One region of the Streptomyces sp. P9-A2 genome, then DNA from elsewhere that is predicted to be linked to it. Evidence: riboswitches for the same ligand, from Rfam matches in the RefSeq annotation. Region 1 holds a riboswitch; each other region holds the start of a gene.

Region 1 (7,496 bases):
CCGGGCGCATGGGACCGGTTCCGTGCCCCACGCGGCTCGCCGCCGCGCGGGGCGGGCGGACGCCCGTTGCCGGCACCGGCGCGCGGGTCGGCCGGCGGCTCGCCCGGGGCGGCCTCGGCCGCCTGCGACCCGCTGGACATGCCCGGCGCACCGGTCACGCCCGAGGCGCCGACCGGGCCCGAGCGACGGGGTGTGTCACCCCGTCCCCTCCCTCGTCCGCCTTCTGCCTGCACGTACCGGTCCCCGCTCCCTGATCCGATCCGATGGGGGCGACCCCGTGGCGCGATACGCCGGGCGACGGGTGTCGTCATGGTGTCGCCGTACCGGTCGGGGGCGCCTCGGAAGGCCGAGGGCGTCGGCCATGCGTCGCCCGACCGACACTCACCGTAGTCACCACCGCATCACGTGCGGTGGTCAGTTGACAAACTCACACGGACAGCGTCCCGCTCTGGTATGAGGCTTCGTACGACAGACCGATAAACCCGTCACTCACTCGTCAAAGAAAGGTCGCCACTCGATCCGACCTGGTCGGATACGGTCATCGGGAAACATCGAGGGCCGGAGAGCTCAAAGCTCTCCGGCCCTCGATGTTTCCGCTCGGCCGTCCTACGGAAGGGCCCCTCGGAAACCCTCTGCGCCCTGCACGCTCCTCGTAGAAATATCACTCAACGTAGCGATCAAGGCCAAGGGTCATTCCTCCCCCACCAGGTCCAGGCCCTCGCGGGAGAAGTCCGTGACGGGGTCGGGCAGGGGCCACTTGTGGCTCGGAACGTGTCCCACATCCCGCCACCACGGTTCGTCCGGCAGTTCCCCGGCGGGCTCGAACGGCAGACCCGGAACGGGGAAGGCGGCGGGCTGCCCGACCGACTCGGCCGCGGCCATCGTCCACTCGCCGGGCTCCGCCCACGGGTGCGGTGCCAGGTTGAAGGTGCCCCAGTGGATCGGCAGGAAGACCCCGCCCGGCCGGCCCTGTTGGAGGTCGAGGTGGGCCTGGAGACCCTCTGCGGGATTCATGTGGATCTCCGGCCAGGAGCCGGGTCCCGGAATCGGGTCCGGCTGCCCCTTGCGCCAGAAGTCCGAGTACGCGCCGATCTGGATCATCGTCGCGTCGAAGGGGCCGTGGGCGGTGCCGATGTCCTTGAAACCGTCGAAGTAGCCGGTGTCGCCACTGTGGTAGACGCGGTGTTCCTCGCCCGCGACGACCCATGAGGCCCACAGGGTGTGCTGGGTGTTGCGCAGGCCCCGGCCGCAGAAGTGGCGGGCCGGGGTGGCGGTGAGGGTGAGTCCGCCGACCTCGGTCGTCTCGTGCCAGTCCAGTTCGCGCAACCGGTCGGCGGACACGCCCCAGTGCTCGAGATGGGCACCCACGCCGAGCGGCACGGCGAACAACGTGTCCGTTCCGGCGAGCGCCTTGACGGTGGGCAGGTCCAGATGGTCGTAGTGGTCGTGCGAGATCACGACGACGTCGACCGGACCGAGCGCGGCCAGCGGCAGGGGTACCGGGTGCAGCCGCTTCGGACCGGCGAAGGGGAACGGGGAGCAGCGCTCGCCCCACACGGGGTCGAACAGCACCCGCCGCCCGTCGATCTCCACGAGCACGCTGGAGTGGCCCATCCAGGTCAGGCGCAGTCCGGAGGCAGGTGGGCGGGCCAGGTCGGCAAGAGTGGTGGCGTGCACCGGCAGGGCGCCGTGCGGGGCACGGCGGGACCGGGTCTCCTTGTCGAAGTAGGTCTTCGCAAGGTCCCGGGACGAGCCCGGGGACCGGAGCCGGGTGGGGCCTTCGGGGTTCTGGAACACGCCGTCCCGGTAGTGCGGGGACCTGCGGATACGCGCCATGCGCTCACCGGTGGGGTCCGCGCCGAAGGCCGCGGGCCGTAGCGCACGGAGTCCGGAACTCTGGGAACGGGTACCGGCCACAATGCCTCCAAACGGAGTCGGTCAGATAATCCATTATGTGTGGCCGACCCGGCCTCGAGACGCCTCACCGGCCGGAAAGCGCCCCGGAGCCGTGCCCGTTCCCCTCGCTTGTCGGCGAAGGGAAAGCCGGTGGCCGTCGTCTTCACTCACACGCCCGAGGCCGATTCCACGCGGCTGCGCAAGCCGCGCGGTGGTACGCCCCCACGGGACGGCGACTGTGGATCGAGGGGGTGGGCGACGACGCCCACCTCGCTCGTCGGGGCGTGGCCGTGAACGAGTTCCGGTGTCCGGAGTCCGCCGGCCCGGGAACCCGGGGCCGGAACAGGAAGAGCCGTCCGGGCGGGCCCGCTGTACCGGGAACACGAACGCCCGGGCACGGGACCGTGCCCGCACGCGCTCCCTCCCCCGCTCTCCCCGCCTCGCCCCTCCCACCCCGCGTCATACCATCGCGTCATGCCACCGAGGCGATGCGCTCCTTGATGTCGTCCGGGGACAGCGCGCCCTTCGCCGTCACGTGGTCCCCCGACGACTCCCCGCGCAGCCTGCGCCCCATCCACGGCACCAGGTACTCGCGCGCCCAGTGGACGTTGTCCCGCCGGACGTCGAGGCTGCCGCGCGGCGGCAGCGGGGGCCAGGCCTGCTCCGGGTCGGCCGGGACGTTCAGGCCGAGGGTCTGTCCCGCGCGGAGCGCCACGCGTGTGTGCCCCTCGGGCGACAGGTGCAGCCGGTCGGTGTCCCAGGCCCTGCGGTCCTGGATACTCCTGAGGGACCAGAGGTCCAGCACCGGACAGCCGTACCGGTCGGCGACGGCCCGCACATGCCCGTTGTAGGTGGCGATCTTGCCGCGCAGATGCCGGAGCAGGGGTACGCCACGGGTGTCGAACCCGGTCGTCACCAGAACCGTGCCGGAGACCGCCGTGAGCGCGGCGATCGCCCGCTCGAAACGCTCGGCCACCTCGTCCGGGTCGCTGCCGGGCCGCAGGATGTCGTTGCCGCCCGCGCAGAAAGAAACCAGTGCGGGGGCCAGTTCGACGGCCCGCGGAAGCTGGTCGGCCATGATCTGGTCGAGCAGCTTTCCGCGCACCGCGAGATTTGCGTACCGGAAGTCGCCTTCGGGACGCCGGTCGGCGAGAAGTACCGCGAATCGGTCGGCCCAGCCGACGAACGCCCCGTCGGGGCCGGGGTCGCCGACGCCCTCGGTGAAGCTGTCCCCCACCGCCACGTACGACCCGATCACTGCTTTGCTGTCACTCTTCGAATCGTCTGCCACACCCGGACATGATTCACCTTCGAATGTGACCTACGCGACCGTAGGGAGGCATTGACGGACGGTGAGATAAGCCACTCGCACAGCATGGGCCAATTCGGAATAGCCCTCCGCGCGGGGACGTTGAGCGGCGAGCGACGTGACGCACGGAACACCCCCGGCGCTCCCGGGACTCCACCCCGCCGAACGCGCCGACGCGCCGACGCGCCGAAGGCCGGACCCGGGGATCGGGGGTCCGGCCTTCGGCGCGTCAGGCAGGTCGCCTCGGGGGTCAGCCTATGGAGACGCCCTTGCCGCGGAGGTAGGAGACCGGGTCCAGGTCCGAGCCGTAGTCCGGCGTGGCGCGGATCTCGAAGTGCAGGTGCGGGCCGGTCGAGTTGCCGGTGGAGCCCGAGAGGCCGACCTGCTGGCCGCCGCTCACGGCCTGGCCGGCCGAGACGGACAGCGAGGACAGGTGGGCGTACTGGGCGTAGTGGCCGTCGTTCAGCTTGACGACGACCTGGTTGCCGTACGAGCCGGCCCAGCCGGCGGAGACGACGGTGCCCGCGCCCACGGCCTTCAGGGAGGTGCCGGTCGGAACGGCGAAGTCGACACCGGTGTGGTAGCCGCTGGACCACATGCTGCCGGCCACCTTGTAGGCGGTGCCGAGGCCGCCGCCGGGCACCGGCGAGCTGTAGCCGGAGGCGGTCGCGGCCTGGGTCGCGGTCGTCGAGCCGGAGGAGGACTTCGGCGCGGACTGCTCGGAGGCCTCGCCGGCCGTCGACGGCTTCGACTGCTTCGACGCGGAGGACGGAGCCGAGGGAGCGGCCGGAGCGGACGAGGAGGGCGCCTCGGAAGAGGAGGACTTCTTCGGCGCGCCGGTCGCGGCGGCCTTGCCGTCGACCGAGAGCTTCAGACCGGGGTGGATGAGCGACGGGTCGTCGCCCACGGTCTCGCGGTTGTCCGAGTAGAGCTGCTTCCAGCCGCCGTCGACGTTCTCGGACTCGGCGATCTTCGCCAGGTAGTCGCCGCCCTTCACGATGTACGTGCGGGTGTCGCCGTTCCTGTCGCCGTCGGCCTTCACGCCGTCAGACGTCTTGCCGGCGACGGAATACGACTGGACGGCCTTTTCCGGGGCGGCCTGCGGAGTGGCGGCGTTCGCTCCGGTGGCACCGAGAAGCGGCATGGCGAGTGCGGCGCCACCGGTTCCGGCGACGGCGATGGAACGGGTGAGACGCGAAACGCTGGGACGACGGTGCTTACCCTTTGCGGGCATGACGAATTCCTCTCCGGCGCCTACGAGGTGAGCTGTCGGGTGCGGGCTGGAGATGCCCGGCCGCGTCGGAAACGCGACTTGACCCCAAGCCGTTCCGGAGACCGGAACAGGCAGTCGTACCTGTGGGTCCCCCGCTCCTGCCATACGCGGATCAGAGTGTGAAGGCTCCGGACAGCGGCAGGATTAGGCGTCCGTCCGGATCGATGGCGAACGTAGGCGACCGAGACGCAAAGGGACAAGCACGATCTTCCGAGCGAAGGCGTTGTTTCGTGATCCATTGACCTGAAACCCGTCACTCAGAGTCGCCCAGGATTTTCGACACCCCCCGAATTCCCTTGCGCGATAATGGAATTACGTGAGCATGGCGACAACACATCGTCACCTCTATGACGATGCTCACCACCCCATCACCATCTCCCCTCCTATCGGGGCGCATTATGGCGAAACTCCCCAAACGGACAGAACGTCCCAATAGGGAAAATATCGATGGTCCGGCCGGCGGGCCGCGGGTCCGGCACGGATCCGTCCACGCCGTCGACTCCACCGGTGCGGTCCCGTCTCCACTCCGACGGCCCCGTCACCAACTCATTGCCCCTGCCAGGCATGTCGTATCGTCGGGTGACACCCGCCGACGCCGCCGCGCCGGCGGCGCAGAGTGGGAGAGGGGCCCCCGTGACGCAGCAGATCCCGTCGACCGAACCCGAGCTCACCGGGGTGCGCAATTTCCGTGATGTGGGAGGCCTGCCGACCGTCGACGGCCGCCGGGTGCGGCACGGGGTACTGTTCCGCAGCGGCCATCTCGCGCACGCCACCGAGGAGGACGCCGCCTTCCTGTCCTCCCTGGGACTGCACACCGTCTTCGACTTCCGCAACGCGGCCGACCACAAGCTGGACGGGCAGGACATCGAACTGCCCGGCGTGCGCAATGTGAATCTGCCGCTGAGCGACCCGGCCGACGGCGCCGAGTTCTGGAGGATGGTCCGTGACGGGGACCTGGACCAGCTCCGCTCCGTCCTCGCCGGCGACAAGGGGGCGGAGCGGATGATCGCCTCGTACCGCGTGACGGTGAGGCAACGCACCGCCGAGCACTCCCGGGTACTGCTCTCGCTCGCCGAGGAGTGTGTGCCCGCGCTGATGCACTGCGCGGCGGGCAAGGACCGCGCGGGTCTGTCGGTGGCGGTGACACTGCTCGCGCTGGGCGTGGAACGGGACGCGATCTTCGACGACTACCTGAAGTCCGGCGCCGCGCACCGCCGCTACAAGGTGCGCCGCAGCGGCACCTCCGCCTCGGCCTATTCCCCCGAGGTCATGGAGCTGCTCGACCCCCTGTTCGACGCCCGCGCCGAGTATCTGTCGGCCGCACTGGAGACGGTCGAGGAGACCTGGGGCGGCGTGGACCCCTACCTCGAGCAGGCGCTCGGGCTCACCCCCGAGAACCGGGAGCGGCTGCGCGAGCGCATGCTGGACTGAGTGATCCCCCGGCCGGGCATCCGCTCGACCGGGGGATCACGGAATCTCTCGGCTCCTGCCGTGCCCGTCCGGGGACTACTGCCGCGCGCCCAGCTCGAACAGCAGATAGATGAAGCCCGCGAAGAGGTGCCCCACCACCACGTAGACGAACAGCCTCACCCACAGGGCGCGGGGAAACTTCTCCTCCAGGTCTTTCATGACACATCTCCTTGGGTGGGGCCCAGGCACAGGGCGGCCGTGGGACTCTGCAACAGGGTATGGACGAACAGCAGCTCGACCCCGTCGGGGTCCTCGGCGGCGATACGGTGCGGCGTCAGCGAGTCGAAGTGCGCGCTGTCGCCCGGGGCGAGGCGGTGCAGGGCGTCTCCGAGACGCAGCCGCAGCCGCCCCTTGAGGACGTACAGCCACTCCTCGCCCGGGTGGACCCGCACGATGTCGCCCTGGGCCCCGTACGGGACCTGGACCCGCAGAGCCTGCATCCCGCGCCCGGGGGAACCGGCCTGCCGGTACGTCCAGCCGCCCGCGGAGGTCGGCTCCATGTCGTCGGCACGTGTCACCGCCTCGCGGACGGCGGCCGTCTCACCGAGCAGTTCGGAGACCGTCGTACCGTAGATACGGGCAAGGGAGAGCAGCATCGGCAGCGAGGGCTGGCGCTGTCCGGTCTCCAGCCGGGAGAGATGGGCGGGGGAGAGTCCCGCCTCGCGGGCGGCGGCCTCCAGCGTCAGGGAGGCCTGGCGCCTCAGGGCGCGCAGTTGCGGGGCGACCGCGGGGAGCGTGGCGGCCGGTCCGGCCGACGGCTCGGCCTCGGGGGAGCTCATGGCTCCATTCAGCCGCACTTTTGCCTGTGGGGCAAATCTCTTGCCTCGCAGGCAAAAATCGTCTGACCTGCGGAACGTCGCGGTCTCACCGGTCGGCGACCGCCTGTTTCACCAGTGTCCTGCCGAACTCCCACACCAGACCGCCGTCATGGGCGTCGTCCATGACCGCGGTGAAGGCATCCACGAACCGGTCCACCTCCCGCTCGCCGATGATCAGCGGTGGGATCAGCTTGATCACCTCCAGGTGGTCGCCGGAGACCTGGGTGAGGATCCTGTGCTTCTGCAGCAGCGGGACGACGACCATCTGCGCGAAGAGTCCCTTCCGCGCGGCCTGCAGCATGGCCCAGCGACCGCGCAGCTTCAGCGACCGCGGCCGGCCGAACTCGATGCCGATCATCAGGCCCCGGCCACGGACATCGGCGAGCAGCTCGTACGTGTCGACGAGGGCCGCGAGCCGGGACCGCAGCAGCTCCCCGGTGGTCCGGACGTTCGCGACGATCTGCTCGTTCTCCATCACCGCCAGCACCGCGAGGCCGGCGGCCATGGCCTGGGCGTTGCCCCCGAAGCTGGCCGAGTGGACCAGCACCCGGTCCATCGACGAGTAGACCTTGCGGAAGATCCAGTCCTTGCCGAGCGTGGCCCCCACCGGCACATAGCCGCCGGAGAGCGCCTTGGCCACGCACACCAGGTCCGGTTCGACCCCTTCCTCGTGCTGGTAGGCGTAGAAGTCGCCGGTCCGTCCGAGGCCGGTCTGCACCTCGTCGGCGAT
Region 2 (7,496 bases), 6.4 Mb from region 1:
CGACGAGACCTCCGCGAACGACCTGATCGCCCAGTTCATGCACCTGGAGCACCGGGCCCCCGACCGGGACATCGCCCTTTACGTCAACTCCCCCGGTGGCTCCTTCCACGCCATGTCGGCGATCTACGACACCCTGCGCTTCGTCACCTGCGAGGTGCAGACGGTCTGCCTGGGCCGGGCCGACGGAACGGCCGCGCTGCTTCTGGCCGCCGGGACGCCGGGCAAGCGGTACGTCCTGCCGGGGGCGCGGCTGGTGCTCCGTCAGCCGGCACCGCCGGAGCCGGCGGAGGGAAGCGCGAGCGACCTGGCCGTTCAGGCGGAGGAACTGTGGCGGATCCGGGACCGGATCGAGGACATGCTGGTCCGGCACACCCACCGCACCCCGGAACAGGTCCGGTCGGACGTCGAACGGGACACCGTCCTCGACGCGCGGGCGGCAGTGGAGTACGGCCTCGCCGACCGGATCCTGGCCGACCGCGAGAGCCCGCGCCCCACTCCCGGCGCGAGGTGAACCACCGATGCTGCCCCCCGAACTGCCGCCGCTGCCCGCGCTGACCCGCGCCGAGGCCGAGTTGATCGACTGTTATCTCGAGGCCGTCGACCTGCTCGGCCGGATCAACCCGGCCCGCGACGGCGACACCTATCGTGGGCTGCGCGCCGCACAGGCGCTGGTCGGTAAGGCCGTCGCACTGCGCGACGCGCTGACCCTGATGCACCGGCGCGGCGAGACCGAACTGCACGCCGCCACACTGACCCGGGCCCTGCGGGTGCTGGACGGCGACCGGCGCACGGCCCGGGTCACGCTGCCGCCGGGCTCCGACAGCTGACGCCTGTACCGGTCCGGCCGGGGACGGCGTCGGCGGCACGTCCGCACCGGAGTTGAAACGGACCAAAGGGGGTACCGCCAACCGGTGTATATGTCGACTCCTTTTCGGGCCGTCACAGTTGCGCACCACGCGTGGCCACTTACCGGAACAGGTCATTCCGATGCTGGTCCGGGACTCCTCGGCACTCCGGACGGCAGCCCGGACATGAGGCTGTCCACTCGAACGGATGAGTGGTGAGTAACAACACAAACCCCCGGTTCCATTGGGATTTCGGGCCGACGGTTGCCAAGATCGCTCACTGACGACAAGACCCCGCCGCCGCGGCGGGGCGATCCGGGCGGACGCCGAATCCTGCCGCCGCCCGGATGACCGGTCGACAGGAGTGGATCGGCAGGAGTGGAGGACCCGAGCAATACGGGCCGCCGGAACGGGAGTTCGATTCCCGCGCCGAGCAGCTCTTGGGGTGAAGCCGCACTCGTGCGGCCGGGCAACTTCGCCAGCCCGAATCCGACAGGTCATCCTTCACAGGCGGCTGACGAAGGGTTGCGCATGACCGCGCTCAATCGCGTCCCGTCTCTCATGGCCAGGGCCGGTACGGCCTCGGCCCTCACCCTCGCCGCCGTGGGCGGCTCGATCGTCCTCCCCGGCACCGCCTCGGAGGCGGCGGCCGCGACTCCGGCCGCCAAGGCCCTCAAGATCGCAGCGTCCAAGAAGGGCGCGCCCTACCGGTGGGGCGCCACCGGACCGAGCCGCTTCGACTGCTCCGGACTCACCCTCTACTCGTTCAAGAAGGCGGGCAAGCAGCTGCCCCGCACTGCGTCCCAGCAGTACAACAAGACCCGCCACATCTCCGCCTCGAACCGCAAGGCGGGGGACCTGGTCTTCTTCCACTCGGGCCAGAACGTGTACCACGTGGGCATCTACGCGGGCCAGGGCAAACTCTGGCACGCGCCCAAGACCGGGGACGTGGTACGCCTGCAGAAGATCTGGACCCGCAGCGTCTGGTACGGCCGGGTGAAGTGATCCGCGTGGGCGGCGGCACCCCTCTGCCGCCGCCCCGCCCAACGCGCCGAACGACGCCCGGGCAACACACCGGTGCGGCGGCTCGAGGATCTGCGTATCGCCCGAACGGGTGAGCAGGTCCTCTTTTCGCTTCTTCCACCTCCGCCCGCCCCTCTTCCCGCCCTCGCCCCGTTCCTGTCGCGACCCCCTACGGTTCCTGCTGTCCTGCCACTTCGACCGCCGTGGCCGGCTCGGCGGGAACGGCCCACGGGAGGACGACGGAGACGGTCTTCCCGCCCTCCCTGGTGGGGCGGACCCTCATCCTGCCGCCGCACTCCACGGCCAGCCAGCGGATGATGACCAGCCCTCGGCCGTTGTCCTGCTGGACCGCGGCGGGGAGCCGCTTGGGGAACCTCGGGTGGCTGTCGGTGACCCCGATGCACAGCTGGTCGTGCCGGTCGAGGACGAGGTCCACGGTGAACGTGGGTGACTGCCCCAGGGTGTGCTGCACGGCGTTGGTCGCGAGTTCGGACACGATCAGCCGGATGGTGTCGGACACTTCCGTGTCCTCCGGCATGCCCCACTCCGCCAGCGTGCCCACCACATGGGCGCGGGCCGCGGAGACCGAGGCGGGATCGCTCGGCAGAGTGATGGATGCTTCCAGATGGTCTGCCATGGCGATGTCGTCCCTTTCCACGGGACCGCAGTCCGACACGGAGCGGCTGATTCGAGTACGGTCCCGCACTGGTGCTTCGTCGCCAGACTGCCATCACCACAGGCCGTCGGCGACGATACGGCCAGGATATGCATATATCTGTCGCTCAAAGCGGTGAACTCTGCGACGGGAAACCGTATTTGGGTGGCCCCGAGGGAGTAAGAGGGGAAGCCATGCAGCACGGTCCCGCGGTACGCCGCCGGAAACTGGGCGCCGAACTGCGCTCGCTGCGCACGTCGGCAGGGTTCACCAGTGGGGAGGCGGCCCGGCTGGTGGGCTGGCACCAGTCGAAGGTGAGCCGCATCGAGACGGGCACGAGCGGAGTGAAACCGGCCGATGTGCGGTTACTGCTCGACGCCTACGGCCTGGCCGATGCCCAGTTGAGGGAGTTGCTGCTGGTGCTGGCGGGATCCGACGACAACGGCGGACGGCACCACTGGTGGCATGCGTACCGCGGGGTGCTGCCGCCCACCTACCGGGACTTCATCAGCCTGGAGTCCCAGGCCGGCGCCATGCGGACCCTGGAGACCACGGTGGTTCCCGGACTGCTGCAGACACCCGAGTACGCGCGGGCGGTGACCGAGGCCGCATTGGAGGGCGTCTCCGAGGAGCGGCTGGACACGCTGGTGGAGGTGCGGCTGGCCAGGCAGGACGTCCTGCGGGCGGATCCGCCGCTGGAGTTGAGCGCGGTCCTGGACGAGGCGGTGCTGCGACGGCAGGTCGGCGGTCCCGGCGTCATGACCCGTCAGCTGGAACGGCTGGTGGAAGCGGCGCGCCTCCCCCAAGTAAGGCTCCAGGTACTGCCGTTCACAGCCGGGGCGCACATCGGCGTCACCGGGCCTTTCGTAATCTTCTCATTTTCGCGCACTTCTGATCTGGATGTTGTAGTTCTCGACCACTTGACGAGTAGCCTCTATCTGGAGTGGAAAGAAGACCTCCGGGCGTACTCGGAGGCTTTCAACGCCCTCTCGGTCCACGCCCTTTCGCCAGAGGACTCGTTGGATTTCATCGCCGGGACAGCTGCCGGCGTGTAAGGAGGCACGATGCCCGCTCCGCCTCGGACCCTTCCCTCCAGCACCGATCTGCACGGTGTGCGGTGGCTGCGCAGCAGCTACAGCACGGGCGCGAACAACTGCGTGGAGACGGCCCGGCCGGCCTTCGGCCCCGGAGCCGGACTGCTCGCCGTGCGCGATTCCAAGAACCCGGCCGGACCCGCGCTGCTCATCTCCCCCGGGAGCTGGGCGGAGTTCGTGGCCGCGGTTCACTGACCCACCGGTCCGCCGGCACCCACCCGACCGTTCGTCATCGGGCGACTCACGGCCGTGTCCCGCCGACTCATGGCCGCGTGTCGCCGATCACCTGTACAGCGCGTTCGATCTCGGCCCCGGACAGGTCCGCGCGGGCGGTCAGTCTGAGCCGTGAGATGCCGTCGGGCACGGAAGGAGGGCGGAAGCAGCCCACGGACAGGCCGGCCGCCCGGCAGTCGGCCGCCCATCGCACGGCCTGCTCCGGGGACGGGGCACGCACCGAGACGACCGCGGCGTCGGGACGTACGGCTTCGAGGCCCGCGGCCGTCAGCCGGTGGTGCAGGTCGCGCGCCACCGCGCCCGCCCGCGCCGCACGTCCGGGTTCGCGGCGCAACAACCGCAGGGCCGCGAGCGCGGCTCCCGCGGCCGCCGGTGCCAGGCCCGTGTCGAAGATGAACGTCCGGGCCGTGTTGACCAGATGCTCGACGACCCGCGCCGGGCCGAGCACCGCTCCGCCCTGGCTGCCGAGCGACTTGGACAGCGTGAGCGTCACCACGACGTCCTCGGCGCCGGCGAGCCCCGCCGCGTGCGGGGCGCCGCGTCCGCCGTCACCGAGCACCCCGAGGCCGTGGGCGTCGTCGAGCACCAGTCCCGCGCCGTGCTCACGGCACGCCCCCGCCAGCGCGGCGAGCGGAGCGGCGTCCCCGTCGACCGAGAAGACCGTGTCGGACACGGCCACGGCGGCTCCGTCGTGCCCGCTCAGCGCCTTGCGCACAGCATCCGGTTCGGCGTGCGCCACGACCTGCGTCCTGCCCCGGGCCAGCCGGCAGCCGTCGATCAGGGAGGCGTGGTTGCCCGCGTCGGACACGATCAGGGCGCCGTGCGGGGCGAGCGCGGTGACGGCCGCGAGGTTGGCCGCGTATCCGGAGGAGAGGACGAGGGCCGCCTCGAAGCCGCAGAAGTCGGCCAGTTCGCGTTCCAGCTCGGTGTGCAGCTCGGTGGTGCCGGTGACGAGCCGGGACCCGGTGGCCCCGCCGCCCCAGGTCCGCGCGGCCCGCGCCGCGCCCTCGGCCACTTCCGGGTGACGGGCGAGGCCCAGGTAGTCGTTGCTCGCCAGGTCCAGGAGCGGCGCGTCGGCGGCCCGCGGGCGCAGCGTCCGTACGAGCCCGGCCCGGCGGCGCAGCTCCGCCTGCTCGTCGATCCAGCCGAACGCCATGGGTCCTCCGGTGATTTTGCAGGCAATGAACAGACAGTAGCGGGGCGGCCTCCGGACCACAGTGTGGCCATGCCCACAGCCGACAGCGCCTCTGTTGTACGAACCGTCCTTGGCCGGGGCGGCCGAATAGGACAGGATCGGCTTTCATGGACCTGCTGAACACGCTGGTGGACAAGGGGCTGCGGCGCGAGACGCCGACCCGTGAGGAAGCGCTGGCCGTCCTCGGGACGTCCGACGACGATCTGCTCGATGTGGTGGCCGCGGCCGGAAAGGTGCGGCGGCACTGGTTCGGGCGGCGGGTGAAACTCAACTATCTGGTCAACCTCAAGTCCGGCCTGTGCCCGGAGGACTGCTCCTACTGTTCCCAGCGGCTCGGTTCGAAGGCCGACATCCTGAAGTACACCTGGCTCAAACCCGGCCAGGCCTCGCAGGCGGCCGCGGCCGGACTGGCGGGCGGCGCCAAACGGGTGTGCCTGGTGGCCAGCGGCCGCGGTCCGACCGACCGTGACGTGGACCGTGTCTCCGACACGATCAGGGCGATCAAGGAGGGCAACGAGGGCGTCGAGGTGTGCGCCTGCCTCGGACTGCTCTCCGAGGGGCAGGCGGAGCGGCTGCGCGAGGCGGGCGCGGACGCCTACAACCACAACCTCAACACCTCCGAGGCCACCTACGGGGACATCACCACCACCCATACGTACGCCGACCGGGTGGACACCGTGCACAAGGCGCACGCGGCCGGTCTGTCCGCCTGTTCCGGTCTGATCGCCGGCATGGGTGAGAGCGACGCGGACCTGGTCGACGTGGTCTTCGCACTGCGCGAGCTGGACCCGGACTCGGTGCCGGTGAACTTCCTGATCCCGTTCGAGGGCACGCCGCTCGCGAAGGAATGGAACCTCAGCCCGCAGCGGTGCCTGAGGATCCTGGCGATGGTGCGGTTCGTGTGCCCGGACGTCGAGGTGCGGATCGCGGGTGGCCGGGAGGTGCATCTGCGTACCATGCAGCCGCTCGCGCTGCACCTGGCCAACTCGATCTTCCTCGGGGACTACCTCACCAGCGAGGGCCAGGCGGGCCGGGCCGACCTGGAGATGATCGCGGACGCCGGGTTCGAGGTGGAGGGCACCGACCGGGTGACACTGCCAAAACACCGGGCGGCGGGCACGGGCGGGTGCGGGTCCCACAAGAACGGCGGCGGGTGCGGGTCCCACGGGGACGGCGGCGGGTGCGGGTCGACGTCCTCCGGCGCGGGGGTGTGCGGGGGCGCGGAGGCGTCCTCGGGCGTGGGCGCAGGCGCAGAGACGGAGGGGTCCTCGGGCCCGGGGGCGGTCACAGAGAGGGCAGGCCCGGCCGACGGGCCGCGTACCGATCTCGTCGCCGTCCGCCGGCGGGGTACCGGAACGGATCTCGCGCCCAATGCCTGAGTGGTCCGTACCCGAACTGCTCGAGCTGGACCGGCGGCACGTCTGGCATCCGTACGGGCCCATGCCGGGCCGCGGGGAACCGCTCGTCGTGGAATCGGCGAGCGGGGTCCGGCTGAGGCTCGCCGACGGCTCGGGCGAGCTGGTCGACGGGATGTCGTCCTGGTGGTCGGCGATCCACGGCTACAACCACCCGGTGCTGAACGAGGCCGCGCGCGACCAGCTCGGGCGGATGAGCCATGTGATGTTCGGCGGGCTCACGCACGAGCCCGCCGTCCGGCTGGCGAAGCTCCTTGTCGACATGTCACCCGACGGCCTCGAGCATGTCTTCCTCGCCGACTCGGGCTCGGTGTCGGTCGAGGTGGCCGTCAAGATGTGCCTGCAGTACTGGCGTTCGCTCGGGCGGCCCGAGAAGCGGCGGTTGCTGACGTGGCGGGGCGGCTACCACGGCGACACCTGGCAGCCGATGTCGGTCTGCGATCCCGAGGGCGGGATGCACGAGCTGTGGGCCGGGGTGCTCCCGGAGCAGGTGTTCGCCGAGGCCCCGCCGGCCGCGTACGAGGAGTCGTACGCCGAGCACCTGTGGGAGCTGATCGGGCGGCATGCCGGGGAACTGGCGGCCGTGATCGTGGAGCCGGTGGTGCAGGGCGCGGGCGGCATGCGCTTCCACTCCCCCGCGTATCTGCGGGTGCTGCGCGAGGCGTGCGACGCGCACGGCGTGCTGCTGGTGTTCGACGAGATCGCGACCGGGTTCGGGCGTACGGGCGCGCTGTTCGCGGCCGGGCACGCGGCGGTGACGCCCGATGTGATGTGCGTGGGCAAGGCGCTGACCGGCGGCTATCTGACTCTGGCGGCGACGCTGTGCACCGCGCGCGTGGCCGACGGCATCTCGCGCGGCGAGGTACCGGTGCTGGCGCACGGTCCGACGTTCATGGGCAATCCGCTGGCGGCCGCCGTGGCCTGCGCCTCGATCGAACTGCTGCTCGGGCAGGACTGGCTCGCGGAGATCAAACGCATCGAGTCGGGCCTGCGGGAGGGACTGGCGCCGGCGGCCGGTCTGCCGGGCGTCCGTGA
Region 3 (7,496 bases), 1.3 Mb from region 1:
CCGGAATACGCATGACCGACCTCCGAATTGATCCCCGCATAACGCCAACCGGTGACACCTGCCCCGTGACTCTATTGCAACGAGCGGGAATTTCCGATGGCGAGCCGGGAATCATGCCCGTTCTTTGGACAATGGGCCGCCCGCCGGAAAGCCCGAAAACCCCGGCTCGCAGAGCGGGCCGGGGCCGTTCCATAGAAAACCTCGGGTGTCCGCTTTCCGCGGACACCTCCGGCGTCAGGGGCTCGAGCGGCCGCCGAGGCGCGCACGGAGGCCAGGGGGTACGTGCCCGGTCAGAGGTTCGCGCCGTGCGCGCGGAGGTACGCGACGGGGTCGACGTCGGAGCCGTAATCGGCGGTGGTGCGGGCCTCGAAGTGCAGATGCGCGCCGGTGACGTTGCCGGTGGCGCCGGAGACGCCGATCTGCTGCCCCGGGGTGACCTGTTGGCCCACCGAGACACCGACGGACGACAGGTGGCCGTACTGGGTGTACGTGCCGTCGTGCATCTTGATCACGACATGGTTGCCGTAGGCGCCGCCCCAGCCGGCCTCGACCACGGTGCCCATGCCGACCGAGAGCACGGGGGTGCCGCTCGCGGCGTGGAAGTCGACACCCGTGTGGGTGCCGGAGGACCAGACGGCGCCGCCGGACAGGTAACCGGTCGAGACGTAGGAGCCCGCGATCGGGGACACGAAGGTGTTGAGACGCTTGCGCTCGGCCTCCCGCGCGGCGCGCTCCTCGGCTTCACGGGCCCTCTCGGCCTCTTCGGCCGCCCTCTCCCGCGCGGCTTCCTCGGCGGCTTCGCGGGCGGCGGCCTGGGCCGCCTCGCGAGCGGCCTCGTGCTGGGCGGCCGCCTGGGCGTCGACCTGGGCGGCCGCCTCGTCATCCAGGGTGATCACGGGGGTGAGGCCGGTCTGCTCCGCGGCGGGTTCGGCGGCGAGCGCCGGAGCCGCGAGGGAGCCGATGACACCGGTGGTGGTGAGGGCCGCGACGCCCGCCGCCTTGGCGGTGCCGCGATGCACGCGGCTGGGACGACGGTGCTTCCCGGTGGCGCGGGTGAACGCCATGTACAGGGTGGTCCTTTCCTTCCTTCTCGCCTACCGGGTTAGCTGACGGGTTCGGAGCAGGAAGGTCTCCTACGGGCCCCCTCGCGACACGCGCGGGCGTCCGATTCACCCCAGGGACTGGTGGGTCCCCGGCTCCCCTGGCTCGCGCCGTACGGGGACTCGGCGATGACTGTCCGGTGCCGCTGGTGCGGCGCACTGCCCGACGAACAGACCGCATGAAGCTAAGCGGGGCGTCCGTCAATTCCCAAACGGATCGCGGTTTTTGTAGCGCATCCCACAGGACAGACAGGCACCTCTCGCCCCAATTCGGGCATAAGCGGGCCCTGGTGACTTTCGCGTCACCAGGGCCACACATACACGCGCGTACGCTCCATCGGGCGTCCACGAGGCTCCGCGGACTGCCTGTCAGCGGCGTCCCGGCCGCTGACGGGGGATCTATTCGGCGGCCACGACGGTGACTTCGCCGATGCCGAGCGCCTCGACGGGCTCCTTGATCTTCGCCGCGTCACCGACCAGAACGATCACGAGGCGGGCCACGGGGAAGGCGTTCACCACCGCAGCGGTCGCCTCCACGGTGCCTGTGGCGGCGAGCCGCCGGTACAGCTCGGCCTGGTAGTCGTCGGGCAGGTGCTGCTCCACCTGGTCGGCCAGGGTGCCGGCGACGGCCGCGGCGGTCTCGTACTTGAGCGGCGCCACCCCCACCAGGTTCTGCACGGCGACGTCCCGTTCGGCGTCGGTGAGGCCCTCCGCGGCGAGGGTGCGCAGCACCGTCCACAGGTCCTGCAGGGCGGGTCCGGTGTTCGGGGTGTCGACGGAGCCGCTGATGGCGAGCAGCGACGCGCCGGTGCCGTCCGGGGCGGACCGCAGGACCTGGCCGAACGACCGTACGCCGTAGGTGTAGCCCTTCTCCTCGCGCAGGACACGGTCCAGACGGGAGGTGAGGGTGCCGCCGAGGCAGTAAGTGCCGAGCACCTGCGCGGCCCACACGCGGTCGTGCCGGTCCGCTCCGACGCGGCCGATCAACAGCTGCGTCTGCACGGCGCCGGGGCGGTCCACGATCACGACCCGGCCGGCGTCGTCGGCGGTGACCGGCGGGACGGGCCGGGGCCGGGCAGTCGATCCGGTCCAGGCGCCGAGGGTGTCGCCGAGCAGCTCGTCCAGGTCGGTGCCGGTGAGGTCGCCGACGACCACCGCGGTGGCGGTCGCGGGGCGGACGTGCTTCTCGTAGAAGGCGCGGACAGCCGCCGCTTCGATGCCGGCGACCGTCTCCTCGGTGCCCTGGCGCGGGCGGGACATGCGCGACGTCGCCGGGAACAGCTCCTTGAAGAGTTCCTTGGCGGCGCGGCGGGACGGGTTGGCCAGCTCGTGCGGGATCTCGTCGAGGCGGTTGCGGACGAGGCGCTCGATCTCGCTGTCGGCGAACGCGGGCGCCCTGAGGGCGTCGGCGAGCAACCCGAGCGCCTTGGTGAGCCGTGAGGCCGGCACCTCGAGGCTCAGCCGGATGCCGGGGTGGTCGGCGTAGGCGTCCAGGGTGGCGCCGCAGCGCTCCAGTTCGGCGGCGAACTCCTCGGCGGAGTGATTGTCGGTGCCCTCGGAGAACGCCCGCGCGGTGATCGTGGCGACACCGTCGAGCCCGGCCGGCTCGGCCTCCAGGGGCGCGTCCAGCAGCACCTCGACGGCGACGATCTGCTGGCCGGGGCGGTGGCAGCGCAGCACCGTCAGGCCGTTGTCGAGGGCCGTGCGCTCGGGGGCCGGGAAGGCCCAGGGCCGAGCCTCGCCCGCCTGCGGCTGGGGGTGGAAGTCCATCGTGGCGAGCTCGGTCACTTGGCCGTCTCCTCGTTCTCGTCGGTGCCGGCGGCCGCGGCTTCTTCGGTGCCGGCGGCTGCGGCTTCTTCGGACTCCCCGGCCCCGGTGGCAACGGGCTCGTAGACGAGCACCGCGCGGTTGTCGGGACGCAGGCGGGCCTTGGCGACCTCCCGGACGTCCTCGGCGGTCACGTCGAGGACGCGCCCGACGGCGGTGAGGGCGAGTTGCGGGTCGCCGAACAGGACGGCGTACCGGCACAGCTCGTCGGCCCGGCCGGCGACGGTGCTGAGCCGGTCCAGCCACTCGCGCTCCAGCTGCGCCTGGGCGCGCTCCATCTCCTCGGCCGTGGGGCCCTCCTCGGCGAACCGGGCGAGCTCCTCGTCGATCGCGGCCTCGATGACGGGCACCTCCACGTCACCGGACGTCTTCACGTCCAGCCAGCCCAGGGAGGGCGCCCCGGACAGCCGCAGCAGGCCGAATCCGGCCGCCACGGCCGTACGGTCCCGTCGTACCAGCCGGTTGTAGAGCCGCGAGGACTCGCCGCCGCCGAGGACGGTGAGCGCCAGGTCCGCCGCGTCGCTCGCGCGCGTGCCGTCCTCGGGCAGCCGGTAGGCGGCCATCAGCGCACGCGCGGGGACCTCCTCCTCGACGAGCTCACGCAGCTCCTCGCCGATGATCTCGGGCAGCGAGCCGTCGCGGGGCTCGGGCTTGCCGTCGTGGGACGGGATGGAGCCGAAGTACTTCTCGATCCAGGCGAGCGTCTGCTCCGGGTCGATGTCACCGACGACGGAGAGCACGGCGTTGTTCGGCGCGTAGTACGTGCGGAAGAAGGCGCGGGCGTCCTCCAGGGTGGCCGCGTCCAGGTCCGCCATCGAGCCGATGGGCGTGTGGTGGTAAGGGTGGCCGGCCGGGTAGGAGAGGGCGGTCAGCTTCTCGAAGGCCGTGCCGTAGGGGACGTTGTCGTAGCGCTGGCGGCGCTCGTTCTTGACGACGTCCCGCTGGTTCTCCATGGACTCCTCGTCCAGGGCGGCCAGCAGGGAGCCCATGCGGTCGGCCTCGAGCCAGAGGGCGAGTTCCAGCTGATGGGTCGGCATGGTCTCGAAGTAGTTGGTCCGCTCGAAGCTGGTGGTGCCGTTGAGCGAGCCGCCGGCGCCCTGGACCAGTTCGAAGTGGCCGTTGCCCTTCACCTGGCCGGACCCCTGGAACATGAGGTGCTCGAAAAGGTGAGCCAGGCCGGTACGGCCCTTGACTTCGTGACGCGAACCGACGTCGTACCAGAGGCACACCGCCGCGACGGGGGTCAGGTGGTCCTCGGAGAGCACCACGCGCAGGCCGTTGGACAGCCGGTGCTCGGTCGCTGTCAGGCCGCCGGAGCCTGCCTGGGCGGTGGCCGTGTGACCCATGGGCATGTACGTCCCTTCGATCGCGGAGGCGGTCGTCGCATCCGCCGTTTGTGCCGGTCCTGCCACTGTATGCAAGCGTGCCGAGGACCGGCGAAGTTCCCGGAGGGGACCGGGTACGCCGAGAGCGAGAACCGCGGGTACGAGTGGGACCGCGCGGTACGCACGGGGTTCGTGGGGCGTACGGGGCCTCGGTACGTACGGGATCACGGGGCGCACCGGGTGCGCACCCGGTGCCGACACGCGCCGGCCTCCCGAGGCGCCCCGCTCGCGGCGCCGGCGGAAGGTGCGCGTACTCTGCCGGCACCCCGCTCCGGCTCCCGACGGAGGGCAGCGGCGGGGGTCATGGTCCCGGTTGTCGGTGCGGCGGTCCACAATGGTCCGCGTCAGATACCGTCCCACGCTTCAGCAAGGAGCCGGCAGCGATGGCCCGCCGCAGCACGAAGACCCCGCCGCCCGACGACTCGTACGAGGAGCGGATTCTCGACATCGACGTCGTCGACGAGATGCAGGGCTCCTTCCTCGAGTACGCGTACTCGGTCATCTACTCCCGCGCCCTGCCGGACGCGCGCGACGGCATGAAGCCGGTGCACCGCCGCATCGTCTACCAGATGAACGAGATGGGCCTGCGCCCCGACCGCGGCTATGTGAAGTGCGCGCGCGTGGTCGGCGAGGTCATGGGCAAGCTGCATCCCCATGGCGACACGTCGATCTACGACGCCCTGGTGCGTATGGCGCAGCCCTTCTCGATGCGGGTCCCCCTGGTCGACGGCCACGGCAACTTCGGCTCCCTGGGCAACGACGACCCACCGGCGGCCATGCGGTACACCGAGAGCCGGATGACCGAGGCCACGAGCCTGATGACCGAGTCCATCGACGAGGACACGGTCGACTTCGCACCCAACTACGACGGCCAGGAGCAGGAACCGACGACCCTGCCCGCCGCGTTCCCGAACCTCCTGGTGAACGGCGCGTCGGGCATCGCGGTCGGCATGGCCACCAACATGCCGCCGCACAACCTCCGCGAGGTGATCGCGGCCGCCCGCCACCTGATCCGGTATCCCAACGCGGACCTCGACGCCCTGATGAAGCACGTCCCGGGCCCCGACCTGCCCACCGGCGGCAGGATCGTCGGCCTCCCGGGCATCAGGGACGCGTACGAGAAGGGCCGCGGAACCTTCAAGATCCGCGCGACGGTCGCCGTGGAGGAGGTGACCGCCCGCCGCAAGGGCCTGGTCATCACCGAGCTGCCGTTCTCGGTGGGCCCGGAGAAGGTGATCGCCAAGATCAAAGACCTGGTCGGTTCGAAGAAGCTCCTGGGCATCGCCGACGTCAAAGACCTCACCGACCGTGCCCACGGTCTGCGTCTGGTCGTCGAGATCAAGAACGGCTTCGTGCCGGAGGCGGTCCTGGAGCAGTTGTACAAGCTGACTCCCATGGAGGAGTCCTTCGGTATCAACAACGTGGCCCTGGTGGACGGCCAGCCGCTCACCCTGGGCCTCAAGGAGCTGCTGGAGGTCTATCTCGACCACCGCTTCACTGTGGTCCGCCGCCGCTCGGAGTTCCGCCGCGGCAAGCGGCGCGACCGTCTGCACCTGGTCGAGGGCCTGCTCACGGCGCTGCTGGACATCGACGAGGTCATCCGTCTGATCCGCTCCAGCGACAACTCCGCGCAGGCGAAGCAGCGTCTGATGGATCAGTTCTCGCTGAGCGAGATCCAGACCCAGTACATCCTGGACACCCCCCTGCGCCGCCTCACCAGGTTCGACCGCATCGAACTGGAGGCGGAGCAGGAGCGGCTGAACACGGAGATCGAGGAGCTGACCCGCATCCTGGATTCGGACGCGGAGCTGCGCAAGCTGGTCTCGTCCGAACTGGCCGCGGTGGCCAAGAAGTTCGGTGACGACCGCCGTACGGTCCTGCTGGACGGGTCCGCCACGCCGGTCGCCGCCGTGCCGCTCCAGGTGGCGGACGACCCGTGCCGGGTGCTGCTGTCCGACACGGGCCTGTTCGCCCGTACGGCGGACGCGAAACCGTTCCCCAAGGGCGCGCACGCCAAGCGGGTCAAGCACGACATGATCGTCTCGGCGGTGCCGGCCACCGCCCGGGGCGAGGTGGGCGTGGTCACCTCGACGGGACGTCTGCTGCGGGTGAACGTCGTCGACCTCCCGCAACTGCCGGAGTCGATGCCGACTCCGAACCTCTCGGGCGGAGCGCCGATTTCGGAGTTCGTCTCCCTGGAGGACGGCGAGCGGGTGATCTGCCTGACGACGTTCGACGAGTCGTCGCCGGGCCTCGCGCTCGGCACGGAACAGGGCGTCGTCAAACGGGTGGTTCCCGACTACCCCTCCAACAAGGAGGAGCTGGAGGTCATCGCCCTCAGGGACGGCGACCGGATCGTCGGCGCCGTCGAGCTGCGCACGGGTGAGGAGGACCTGGTCTTCATCACCGACGACGCACAACTGCTGCGCTATCAGGCCTCGCAGGTCCGCCCGCAGGGGCGTCCCGCCGGCGGCGTGGCGGGCGTCAAGCTCGCCGAGGGCGCGAAGGTCATCACCTTCACGGCGGTCGATCCGGGGGCGGACGCGGTGGTGTTCACGGTCGCGGGCTCGCGCGGCACGCTGGACGACTCCGTCCAGACGACGGCCAAGGTGACCCCGTTCGACCAGTTCCCGCGCAAGGGCCGGGCCACCGGCGGGGTGCGCTGCCAGCGGTTCCTCAAGGGCGAGGACTGCCTGTCCCTGGCCTGGGCCGGCCCCACCCCGGCCCGCGCCTCCCAGAAGAACGGGACGCCGGTCGACCTGCCGGAGCCCGACCCGCGCCGCGACGGCTCGGGAGTGCCGCTGCCGAAGACGGTGGCGGTGGTGGCGGGGCGGGTCTAGGGCGTGTGTCGAACGTAGCGCCGGCCGCCCGGAGGGCGGGCCCCGCGGCGTCATGGGGGTCCCCCTGCTCGAGCGGAGCCGAGAGCTTGGGGGAGCGTGCGATCGCACGGCGGAGGGCCGCCCGCGTACCGGGCGTACACGGGCGATCCCGACAACGCGGCTGGGGGTCCCCCTGCTCGAAGAGCTTGGAGGAGTGCGTGCCGGACGCCGCGGGGCAGGCGGGACGTTCAAAACCCGCTCTAGGCCTCTCGCCCGGCATCATGCCGGACTCGCGGGCCCCGGCACCCGGCCTGGCTGGGTCCGGGCTCGGGCCTGGCCCGGCCTGACGAAAGAACTAGGCCCAC

The links. Region 1 has a riboswitch for cyclic di-AMP ahead of V4Y04_RS33380 (M23 family metallopeptidase). Riboswitches for the same ligand answer to the same signal wherever they lie in the genome.
Region 2: another riboswitch for cyclic di-AMP. It lies ahead of V4Y04_RS04390 (C40 family peptidase); the one in region 1 lies ahead of V4Y04_RS33380 (M23 family metallopeptidase).
Region 3: another riboswitch for cyclic di-AMP. It lies ahead of V4Y04_RS27685 (M23 family metallopeptidase); the one in region 1 lies ahead of V4Y04_RS33380 (M23 family metallopeptidase).

Annotation. Positions count from the first base shown of each region.
Region 1 is NZ_JAZIFX010000001.1:7,394,746-7,402,241, reverse strand. It holds gene V4Y04_RS33390 (MBL fold metallo-hydrolase) at 691-1,917, opposite strand; gene V4Y04_RS33385 (SGNH/GDSL hydrolase family protein) at 2,369-3,154, opposite strand; gene V4Y04_RS33380 (M23 family metallopeptidase) at 3,456-4,439, opposite strand; cyclic di-AMP (ydaO/yuaA leader) riboswitch at 4,442-4,606, opposite strand; gene V4Y04_RS33375 (tyrosine-protein phosphatase) at 5,112-5,909, shown strand; gene V4Y04_RS33370 (DUF6126 family protein) at 5,985-6,107, opposite strand; gene V4Y04_RS33365 (helix-turn-helix domain-containing protein) at 6,104-6,727, opposite strand; gene V4Y04_RS33360 (aspartate aminotransferase family protein) at 6,813-7,496, opposite strand, start outside.
Region 2 is NZ_JAZIFX010000001.1:977,528-985,023, forward strand. It holds gene V4Y04_RS04380 (ATP-dependent Clp protease proteolytic subunit) at 1-511, shown strand, start outside; gene V4Y04_RS04385 (hypothetical protein) at 519-827, shown strand; cyclic di-AMP (ydaO/yuaA leader) riboswitch at 1,160-1,373, shown strand; gene V4Y04_RS04390 (C40 family peptidase) at 1,377-1,850, shown strand; gene V4Y04_RS04395 (ATP-binding protein) at 2,038-2,505, opposite strand; gene V4Y04_RS04400 (helix-turn-helix domain-containing protein) at 2,718-3,578, shown strand; gene V4Y04_RS04405 (DUF397 domain-containing protein) at 3,588-3,812, shown strand; gene V4Y04_RS04410 (8-amino-7-oxononanoate synthase) at 3,880-5,007, opposite strand; gene bioB (biotin synthase BioB) at 5,154-6,425, shown strand; gene V4Y04_RS04420 (adenosylmethionine--8-amino-7-oxononanoate transaminase) at 6,418-7,496, shown strand, end outside.
Region 3 is NZ_JAZIFX010000001.1:6,100,179-6,107,674, reverse strand. It holds gene V4Y04_RS27690 (GntR family transcriptional regulator) at 1-13, opposite strand, end outside; gene V4Y04_RS27685 (M23 family metallopeptidase) at 291-1,064, opposite strand; cyclic di-AMP (ydaO/yuaA leader) riboswitch at 1,078-1,239, opposite strand; gene V4Y04_RS27680 (M16 family metallopeptidase) at 1,500-2,888, opposite strand; gene V4Y04_RS27675 (M16 family metallopeptidase) at 2,885-4,279, opposite strand; gene V4Y04_RS27670 (DNA gyrase/topoisomerase IV subunit A) at 4,696-7,152, shown strand; gene V4Y04_RS27665 (CobW family GTP-binding protein) at 7,487-7,496, opposite strand, start outside.